Regions from separate parts of the Streptomyces sp. NPDC001606 genome, predicted to be linked through region 1. Evidence: riboswitches for the same ligand, from Rfam matches in the RefSeq annotation. Region 1 holds a riboswitch; the other holds the start of a gene.
What was found. Region 1 has a riboswitch for S-adenosylmethionine ahead of ACWCV9_RS10795 (aminotransferase class V-fold PLP-dependent enzyme). Riboswitches for the same ligand answer to the same signal wherever they lie in the genome.
Positions count from the first base shown of each region.

Region 2: it holds a riboswitch for S-adenosylmethionine, as region 1 does, so the genes downstream of both, ACWCV9_RS00210 (amino acid ABC transporter permease) here and ACWCV9_RS10795 (aminotransferase class V-fold PLP-dependent enzyme) in region 1, are expected to answer to the same signal.

Region 1 is NZ_JBSFHC010000004.1:230,366-235,219, reverse strand. Features, by position in the region: gene ACWCV9_RS10805 (rhomboid family intramembrane serine protease) at 1-557, shown strand, start outside; gene ACWCV9_RS10800 (Lrp/AsnC family transcriptional regulator) at 554-835, shown strand; gene ACWCV9_RS10795 (aminotransferase class V-fold PLP-dependent enzyme) at 872-2,233, opposite strand; SAM riboswitch class IV at 2,411-2,527, opposite strand; gene ACWCV9_RS10790 (undecaprenyl diphosphate synthase family protein) at 2,630-3,304, opposite strand; gene trpD (anthranilate phosphoribosyltransferase) at 3,877-4,854, opposite strand, start outside.
Region 2 is NZ_JBSFHC010000001.1:36,788-41,641, forward strand. Features, by position in the region: gene ACWCV9_RS00200 (transporter substrate-binding domain-containing protein) at 1-775, opposite strand, end outside; gene ACWCV9_RS00205 (amino acid ABC transporter ATP-binding protein) at 845-1,642, opposite strand; gene ACWCV9_RS00210 (amino acid ABC transporter permease) at 1,639-2,619, opposite strand; SAM riboswitch class IV at 2,944-3,052, opposite strand; gene ACWCV9_RS00215 (glutathione S-transferase family protein) at 3,118-3,981, opposite strand; gene ACWCV9_RS00220 (putative leader peptide) at 4,205-4,315, opposite strand; gene ACWCV9_RS00225 (aliphatic sulfonate ABC transporter substrate-binding protein) at 4,492-4,854, opposite strand, start outside.

The sequences.
Region 1 (4,854 bases):
GCTGGGGCGTGGTCCCGGCCGAGCTGTTCGAGGGCGTGCCGAGGGCGGCGCTCACCCCGCTCACCGCGCTGTTCGTGCACGGGAGCTGGGTGCATCTGCTCGGCAACATGCTCTTCCTCTTCGTCTTCGGCGCGATGACCGAGGAGCGGATGGGCCGGGTGGAGTACACACTCTTCTACGTCGGCTGCGGCTACCTGGCCCTGCTCGGTTACGCGGCCGCCAACGCCGCCTCGGAGCAGTCGCTGGTGGGTGCCTCCGGGGCGATCTCGGCGGTCCTCGGCGCCTTCCTCTACCTGTTCCCGCGGGCGCGCGTGACCAGTCTTCTGCCGTTCCTTCTCTTCCTGCCGGTACGGTTCCCGGCCTGGGTCGTGCTGCCGTTCTGGGCGGCGCTCCAGTGGCTCTCGGCGGGGCGGGCGGGACAGGGCCCCGGGGTGGCGTATCTGGCGCACCTGGTGGGCTTCGGGCTGGGCTTCGGCTACGCGTGGGTGCGTTACGGCCGTACGGATAGAGTGAAAGCCGCCCCTGCCCAGGCGCCCGAGGGAGAGAAGCAGCCGTGATCACCGCGATCGTCCTGATCAAGACCAGCGTGGACCGGATCCCCGAGATCGCGGAGCAGATCGCTTCGCTGGACTCGGTGAGCGAGGTGTTCTCCGTGACGGGGACCTACGACCTGATCGCGATGGTCAGGGTGCGGGAGCACGAGGACCTCGCCGAGGTGATCCCGGGCCGGATCAGCAAGATCCCCGGCGTGGAGGGCACGGACACGCATGTGGCGTTCCGTACCTACTCGCAGCACGACCTCGAGGCGGCGTTCGCGATCGGCCTCGACTCCTGACCGTCCGGACACCGCCTCACCGGGAGGTACGGCCCCTCACACCGCCGGCACGCAGCGGCCGTCCTCCGTGCGGTACGTCCACTTGGCACCGTCCCTGACCAGTTCCCGGACCGCGCTCACGAACCGGTCGACGTGCTCGTCGGGGGTGCCCGCGCCGAAGCTGACGCGCACGGCGTTGAGGGACTTCTCGCCCGGGGCCGCCTCCGGCGCACCGCACTCGCCCTGGGTCTGCGGGTCGCTGCCCAGCAGCGTGCGGACCAGGGGGTGGGCGCAGAACAGGCCGTCGCGGACGCCGATGCCGTACTCCGCGGAGAGGGCGGCGGCGAAGTGGGAGCTGTTCCAGCCGTCGACCACGAAGGAGATCACCCCGACGCGCGGGGCGTCGTCGCCGAACAGGGAGAGGATCCGTACCTCGGGGATCTCGGCGAGCCCCTCGCGCACCCGGCGGATCAGATGCTGCTCACGGGCGACCAGGGTGTCCCAGCCGGCCTCGGTGAGCGCCTTGCACGCCGACGCGATGGAGTAGGCGCCGATGACGTTCGGCGAGCCGGCCTCGTGCCGGGCCGCGCTCTCGTGCCACGCCACCTCCACCCCGCCGTCCGGGCGCCGGGTGACCGTGCGGCTGGCGCCGCCGCCCGCGAGGTACGGCTCGGCCGCGCGCAGCCAGTCCGCGCGGCCGGCCAGGACGCCGGAGCCGAACGGCGCGTACAGCTTGTGTCCGGAGAAGGCGATCCAGTCGACGTCGAGGTCGCGGACGTCCACCGGCTGGTGCGGGACGAGCTGGGCGGCGTCCACGACGATCCGGGCGCCGTGCGCGTGCGCGGCGGCGGCCAGCTCGCGCACCGGCCACAGCTCGCCGGTGACGTTGGAGGCGCCGGTCACACAGACCAGGGCCGGGCCGTGGGGCTCGCGGCCGGCGAGCGCCCGCTCCAGGGTCTCGACCGCCTGCCGCGGGGTGCGCGGGGCGTCGAGGTAGGTGACCCGGGTGTCCTGCCAGGGCAGCAGGGAGGCGTGGTGCTCGGTCTCGAAGACGAAGACCTGGCAGCCGGCGGGCAGCGCGCGGGCCAGCAGGTTCAGCGAGTCGGTGGTGGAGCGGGTGAAGACCACCTGGTCGCCGGGGCGGCAGCCGAGGAAGTCGGAGACCGTGCGGCGGGCGTTCTCGAAGAGGTCGGTGGAGAGCTGGGAGAGGTAGCCGGCGCCGCGGTGGACGCTGCCGTAGTAGGGGGCGTAGGCGGCGACGTCGTCCCAGACGCGCTGGAGGGCGGGGGCGCTGGCCGCGTAGTCGAGGGCCGCGTAGGTGACCTCGCCGCCGGTGACCAGCGGAACGGTGACATCCCGCCCCAGAACCGGCAGAGGGGCACAAACGGACTGGTCGGCGGCAGCGGTGGAGACGGACATGGCGGAACTCCCGTGAGGCGTGTGGGATCACCGCGCGAGCAGAGGTCGCTCAAGCACGGAGAAAGGGGAAAAGGGTGCGCGGAGGCGGGGCTCGGCGGCCCTAACGCATTCGCTTGCTCACGGAAGACTCCTCGACGACCAGGACCCCTGGTCCACGCTTCGACTCAGCGTGCGAGGGGTCCGCGCTTGCCGTAGACCTCGCTGCCTACGACCTGGTCCTCACCCGGGGCACCCCGCCACGGACGGAGGGTTGCCGGACAGCCGGCCGGGGCCTTGTGGCTGTCGCTCATGACCTGGACAGGAACGTAACGGAGCTGATCGCCGCGCCGCAACTCCTGTCCGCATATCGGGACCTCGGCATGCCGGCGAGGCATGCCGAGGCCGTCGGCCGTGCCGTCAGCTCGACTCGGGCATGCCGGACTCCGGGTAGCCGCCGTAGCGGCGCTCGCGGTTGCGGAGGTCCTTCATCGCGGCGTCGAAGTCGGCCCGCGTGACGTCCGGGAACAGCAGCGGGGAGAAGTACAGCTCGGCGTACGGGGACATCAGCGGGAAGAAGGACGACATACGGACGGCGCCGCCGGTGCGTATGACGAAGTCGACCTGTTCCGGGACGTACGCGTTGCTGGCCAGGATCTCCTCGGTCATGACCGGGATCTTCCCGTTGAGCTTGTTGAAGATCCCGATGACCTCGCGGGAGAGGGACATTCCGAGGATGTAGTGGACCGTGAAGTCCGAGTCGGCGTCCGACGCCTTCCGCATCGTCTCGAGCGATTCGAGGTAGCGTTCCGGCACCAGGTCCAGGGAGCCGGAGTACGCGAAGTTGCAGCTGCCGTGGACGCGCTGGGCCAGGTCGTCGAACGCGTCGAGGAACGTCGTCACCGCGGCCTCGGGGCGGTTGAAGTTCTTCACCGAGGACGTCGTGATGTAGAGGGTCTTGATGCCCTCCTCCCGGGTCCAGCCGATGAACTCTTCGAGCTTGTCCGCCATCGCCTTGTAGCCCTCGTCGAGGGAGACACCGTTTTCGATGGACCAGCGGCGCATGCCGTCGGGCAGAAGCATCAAGTTGGTCACCGTGTTCTCCTTTTGCTGAATGCGCTGGCGCGAACAAGTGCGGGTGTGCGTCGACGGCACGTCCGAGGGGTTGCCGACGAGGGAGGAGAGGGTGTCGCCAGAGTGCGCAGGCCTGTTCCGCACCCGTGCTGGGTGCGGTTACCGGTTCGGTCTGCGGATGTGACGGCCGTCGAGAAGGCCGGAATGGGCAGAGCAAGGGCCGGTGAGAATGTTCCGGCGCTTTTCGGGGCGGTCGGTGCCGCCCGGTGGTGAAGACACGCGCATCACGCGCGGAGTCGCATAAAAACGGTGCGGAGCCGAGTCGGCTCAGGTATGGACCGGACGTAATCGACGGTCCGGCGGCGTCGGATTCCTATTCCATGGCTGGGTACAGCTGTCCCTCATCCATGCCCCCGTCATCCCTTCGTTGTCCCCGTTCAGATGCGTGCTCCGGACAAAGCGGAGGCACACACATCACCACGAGGGAATGCACTTGACGCTAGCATATCCCCCGACCCGGCCGGCTGATCAAGATCTGACGCCAATTTCCCGCAGTGCGGGGCGACTTGTACGGCCGCCCCGCCGGGCGGACGTCAGGCGTTGGTGGCCGCGACCCAGCGCTTCAGGAGCCGGCCCGCCGCCCCGGAGTCGATCGACTCGGCCGCGCGCTCCATCCCGTCCCGCAGCTGCTCCGCCAGGGACCCCGGGCCCGGCTCCAGGGCGACCAGCGCGGCCGCGGAGTTCAGCAGCACGGCGTCCCGCACGGGTCCCTTCTCGCCGTCCAGCAGCCGCCGCGCGACACCCGCGTTGTAGGTGGCGTCCGCCCCGCGCAGCGCCTCGACGGGTACCAGTTCCAGCCCCACGTCCCGCGGGTCGAAGGCCTCCTCGGTCACCTTGCCGTCGCGTACCACCCACACCCGCGAGGTGGCCGTGGTCGTCAGCTCGTCGAGCCCGTCGTCGCCGCGGAAGACCAGGGACGAGTGACCACGGGCGGCGAAGACGCCGGCCATGATCGGGGCCATCCGGGGGTCGGCGACACCGACGGCCTGCGCCTTGACCCGGGCCGGGTTGGCCAGCGGGCCGAGCGCGTTGAAGACCGTGCGGATCCCCAACTGGCCGCGTGCGGCGGCCACATGACGCAGCGCCGGATGGAACTTCACCGCGGCGCAGTAGGTGATGCCGGCCTCCTCGGCGACCTCGGCCACCCGCTTCGGCGCCAGGTCCAGGTTGACGCCGAGCGCCTCCAGCACATCGGACGCGCCGGAGGCCGAGGAAGCGGCCCGGTTGCCGTGCTTGACGACCTTGGCGCCGGTACCGGCGATGACGATCGAGGACATCGTGGAGATGTTGACGGTCTTGGCGCCGTCCCCGCCCGTTCCGACGATGTCGACGGTGTTCCCGGACACCTCGATGACGGTGGCGTGCCGGTACAGCGCGTCCACCAGCCCGGTGATCTCCTCCACCGTCTCGCCCTTGGCCCGCAGCGCCACCACGAACCCGGCGATCTGCGCGTCCGTGGCCTCGCCGCGCATGATCCGGTCCATCGCCCAGTACGTCGCACCGGCGTCCAG
Region 2 (4,854 bases), on a different contig from region 1:
TGTGGTAGGCGATGCCGGGGTTGGGGCCGAAGTACGCGTCGATCTTGCCGCCGGACAGGGCCAGGTAGACGCTGTTGCTGTCCTGGAAGTACTTGACGGTGAGCTTCTTGCCCTCCTTGGCCAGCTTTGCCTTCCACTCCAGGAGGATCTTCTCCTGGTTGGTCCCGGCGCTCACGGAGATGGTCCTGCCGGCGAGGTTCTCGTAGGTGCCGCCGAAGTTCCAGGTGCTCTTCTTCGGCACGGCGAAGGCGAGGTTGTCCTGCCGGTAGGAGGCGAACTCGTACTTCTTCTTGCGCTCTTCGGTGTCGGTGACGTTGGAGAACGCCACGTCGACCTTGCCGCTGTCGATGCCGACGAAGAGGTTCTCCCATGTGGAGTTCTTCACCTCGGGCTTGAGGCCGAGGACCGCGGCGACCAGCCGGCCGAAGTCGGGCTCCGCGCCGGTGAGGGTCTTCTGGTCGCTGCCCACGTAGGCCAGCGGCGGGAAGCCGGCGGGCAGGGCGCCGATGCCGATCTCCAGCTTGCCGCTCTTCCTGAGGGCGGCGGGCAGTTCGGCGCTGATGGACTTGACCTCGGAGACCTTGATGGTGGTCTGCTGGGCGGCGCCGTTGGAGGCCTGGCCGATGACGACCTCGCCGGGCTGGGCGACGGTGTCGGTGGTGGTGGCCGCGTCGCTGTTGCCACCGCAGGCGGCGAGCCCGGTGGCCAGGGAGGCGACGGCGGTCGCCGCGGTGATGCCGCGTATCAGGCTGCGTCGGGTGACGTGGGTGCGCATGGCCGTTCCTTGTCGCTCAGGGGCGGTGATGAGGGTGGTGGCGTGGGGGGAGGTCGTGGGGGCGGCGGGTCACAGGACCTTGCTGAGGAAGTCCCGGGTCCGCTCGTGCCGTGGTGTGTCGAGTACTTCGGAGGGCGGTCCCTGCTCGATGATCTTGCCGCCGTCGATGAAGACGACCCGGTCGGCGATCTCGCGGGCGAAGCCGATCTCGTGGGTGACGATGACGAGGGTGGTGCCGCTGGAGGCCAGGTCCCGGATGACGGCGAGGACTTCGCCGACGAGTTCGGGGTCCAGGGCGGAGGTGGGCTCGTCGAAGAGGATGACGCCGGGGCGTAGCGCCAGGGCGCGGGCGATGGCGACGCGCTGCTGCTGGCCGCCGGAGAGCTGGCGCGGGTAGGCGCCGGTCTTGTCGGCGAGGCCGACCCGGCCGAGGAGTTCGCGGGCCAGTTCCTGGGCTTCGGCCCGGGCGAGCCGCCCGGTGGCGACGGGGGCCGCGGCCACGTTGTCCAGGACGGTCAGGTGCGGGAAGAGGTTGAAGTTCTGGAAGACGAACCCGATCCGTCCGCGCTGGGTGAGGATGGCCCGCTCGCTCAGCTCCTTCAGCCGGTCGCCCTGCCGCTTCACACCGATCAGCTCGCCGTTGATGCTGACGTGGCCGATCTCGGGCTTCTCCAGGTGGTTGATGACCCGCAGCAGGGTGGACTTGCCGGAGCCGGAGGGGCCGAGGATCACGGTGACCTCGCCCGGACGGACCGTCAGGTCGACGCCGTCCAGGACGCGGTGGGTGCCGTACCACTTGTGCACGTCGTGGACCTCGACGGTGGCGGCTTCGACGTCCGCCAGCGCGTCGGCGGTCTTGGCGGTCATACGGCGGCCTCCCGGCGGATGCGGGCCCGCAGGTCGGTGAGACCGGTGCGGAGCTTCTGGAGGGGCGTGGGCGGCAGGCTGCGGGTGGCGCCGCGGGCGTAGTACCGCTCGACGTAGAACTGGATGACGGAGACGACGCTGGTCAGGATCAGGTACCAGGCGGTGACGACGAGCAGCAGCGGCACGATGTCGCCGGGATAGGTGGAGCCCATGGTCTGCGCGGAGCCGAACAGGTCCAGCAGGGAGACGTAGAAGACCAGCGAGGTGCCCTTGATCAGGCCGATGAGCTGGTTGACGTAGTTGGGGATGATGGAGCGCAGCGCCTGCGGAAGGACGATTCTGCGGAACTGGTAGACCTTGGGCAGGCCGAGGGCGGCGGCCGCCTCGTGCTGGCCCTGGTCGACGGAGAGGATGCCGCCGCGCACCACCTCGGCCGCGTAGGCGGCCTCGTTGAGGCTGAGGCCGACGACGGCGACGACCATGTCGGTGGCGAGTTTCGACTCGTCGAAGGAGAAGAAGGCCGGCCCGAAGGGGATGCCGACGCTCAACGTCTTGTACAGGGCGCTGAAGTTGTAGAGGAAGATCAGGACCACGATGAGCGGGATGGAGCGGAACGCCCAGACATAGGTCCAGCTGACCGCGCGCAGCACCGGGCTCTTCGACAGCCGGGCCAGGGCGAGCAGGACACCGCCGACGAGGCCCAGCACGGCGCTGTAGGCGGTGACTTCGAGGGTGATGAGCAGGCCGTCGAGGATGGTCGGCCGCAGGAACCAGTAGCTCCAGCGGTCCCACTGGTAGAAGGGGTTGGTCACCAGCCCGTGTGCGAACTGGGCGACCAGGACCAGGACGACCGCGGTGGCGATCCAGCGTCCCGGCCTGCGCAACGGCTGCACTCGCTGGGCGGTGAGGGCCTTGGGCGGTTCGGTGGCGGTAGGCGCCTCGGGCAACGTGACGGTGGCGCCAGGGGGTTCGCTCATGGTGGGCTCCGGCTGGGTGGGAACACCCCGGCGGCACGCCGGTGTGCGGGGACGCACGGGTCGGCGGGAGACCGGGAGTGGGAAGGGCGACGGCACACCGCGCGGGCGGTGTCGGTCAGGGAGTGCGGGGGCTGTGGGGAGGTGTCAGCCCCGACAGCGGGCACGGCCCGGTGCGGTACACAGCGCGCTGTTGACGCGGAGCAGATCGACGGCGCGGTCGGCGACGAGCAGGCTCGTGTACGTCCGTACGCAGCCCGGGGAACGGCGTGCGGCCGTTCTGGGAGCTGCGTACATGGTGTCACCGTCACTGTTCCGGCCCTGTGGGCCTCGCGCTTACCGATGTGTCATCGGCCGGGTCGTCACCTGGGGCACCCCACCGCGGTGCGAGGGTTGCCGGTCAGCCAGCCAGGGCTTGTCGCTGACACTCATGACCGTTCTGGGCCGTAGTTAAGACAATGGCCCGAACGTATGTCAACGCCGGTCCACCAGGTGGAACGGCTAACGGGCCGAGTGTGCCGCCCAGTCGAGGATCTGGACGGCCGATCCGGCGGCCTCCAGCCCGCGGCACTGGGCGTGGTGGCGTCGGTCGATGCCGTCGAGGTCGAGGTGGGCGCCGAAGGCGGGGTGGGCGGTCACACGGCGGGCGTAGGACCACAGCGCCGGGTGGCCGGCGATGCGCTGGACCGCGGCGGCGTCGAGATGGTGCCGGTGCACGGTGTCGAGCCGGACCAGGGCGACCCACAACTCGACGTCGGCGGCGGCGACTTCGTCGCGGATCAGGTAGGTGCGGCCGACCAGCCAGCGGTCGAGGGCGCCGAGGGTCTCCAGCAGCGTGGCGAGTGCCATGTCACGTTCCGCCGTGTCCGCTCCCACGGCTCCGGCCCGCTGCGCCGCTCCCTCGATGCCCTCCCTGCACATCTGCTCCACGGCCTCGATCTCCGACTCCGCGTCGCACGGGTAGAGCGAGGGGGCGCAGGTGTCGAAGCGGTGGGCGAGGTCGCGCATGATGTCCCGGTCGTGGGTGCTGACGATCCGCCCGGACCAGCCGTCGCTGAGCACCGGCGCCGCGGCCGGACCGGAGTAGCGGTGCGCGCTCGCCTCGTACAGCGGACGCAGGGCCGAGTAGCCGCCCTCGGGACAGTCGGGGACGGCGGGCAGGAAGGTGACCGGACAGATGTCGTCCAGGCCGAGCAGGGTGTGGGTGACGGCGATGCGCAGGCCGTCGGGACACGCGGTCGACAGATGGAGCCGGTAGCGGCCTGGCACCGGGTAGTGGCCGCTGCGTGCGTCCCTGCCGATGCGGCCGCGGAAGGCGGGCGCGGGCCGGACGGAAACGTGGGCGGCCGGCGTGGTGACGGTCATGACTCTCCCCGAAAGCGGGCGCGGACGTACGCGCGGCGGATGCGACATCGGGCTGGGCCCCGTGGCCGGATCCCCCTCCTTCGCCCGGAGGGCGTGCCCGGCACTCGGTGCCGGGCACGCCGGGGCTACGGGGATACGACGACGGAACCCTGAGCGGGGCTCACCTGGGCACGCCGAACGGCACGACGTTGCGTGGAAGGCGTCGGCGTGGCAGCTGCGCAGGTCAGCCCATGCGGCCGAGCGCGCTGCAGACGCGGAGCAGGTCGATGTGACGTCGGGAAGTCAGCAGAGGCGAACGGCTCACTCGGACGGTGACCGGAGCAAGGCGCCTCATATTTCCCTACCTGTTCGCTAGGATTCCTTACCGAGTGTCGATGCGCCGGCCACGGACGTCAAGGGGTCCGTCCCGCATGGCGGACATCCCGATGGACGGCGGCTCGCCCGCCGTGGCCACCCGGTCGGTTCCGGTCGCTCCGGGAGGGGGTCAGGCATGGGCACTCGCCGGTGCGCTCATGAGGTGACCTTGAGCTTGGAACTGTCGTAACCGGCGGGGAGGAGGTTGTCGGTGATCGATTCGACGTCGACCTTCTTGGTGATCTGGCCCGCGTCCAGGAAGGCGTCGGCGAGGTGCTGTTCCAGTGCGATGTCCGGCTGCTCCACCGGGGTGACCCGGTTCGAGTAGGCGGCCAGGGAGGCCTTGGCGTCGGCGAGCGGGATGCCCTGCTCCTTCGACAGGGCCTGCGCGTACTTCTCCGGGTTCTTGACGCCCCAGGCGAACTCCCGCGACAGCCTCTTCAGGACGTCCGTGAGGGCCGCGCGCTTGGCCTTGTCCTTCAGGGAGGAGTCACTGGCGACGTAGTAACTGCTCGTCTG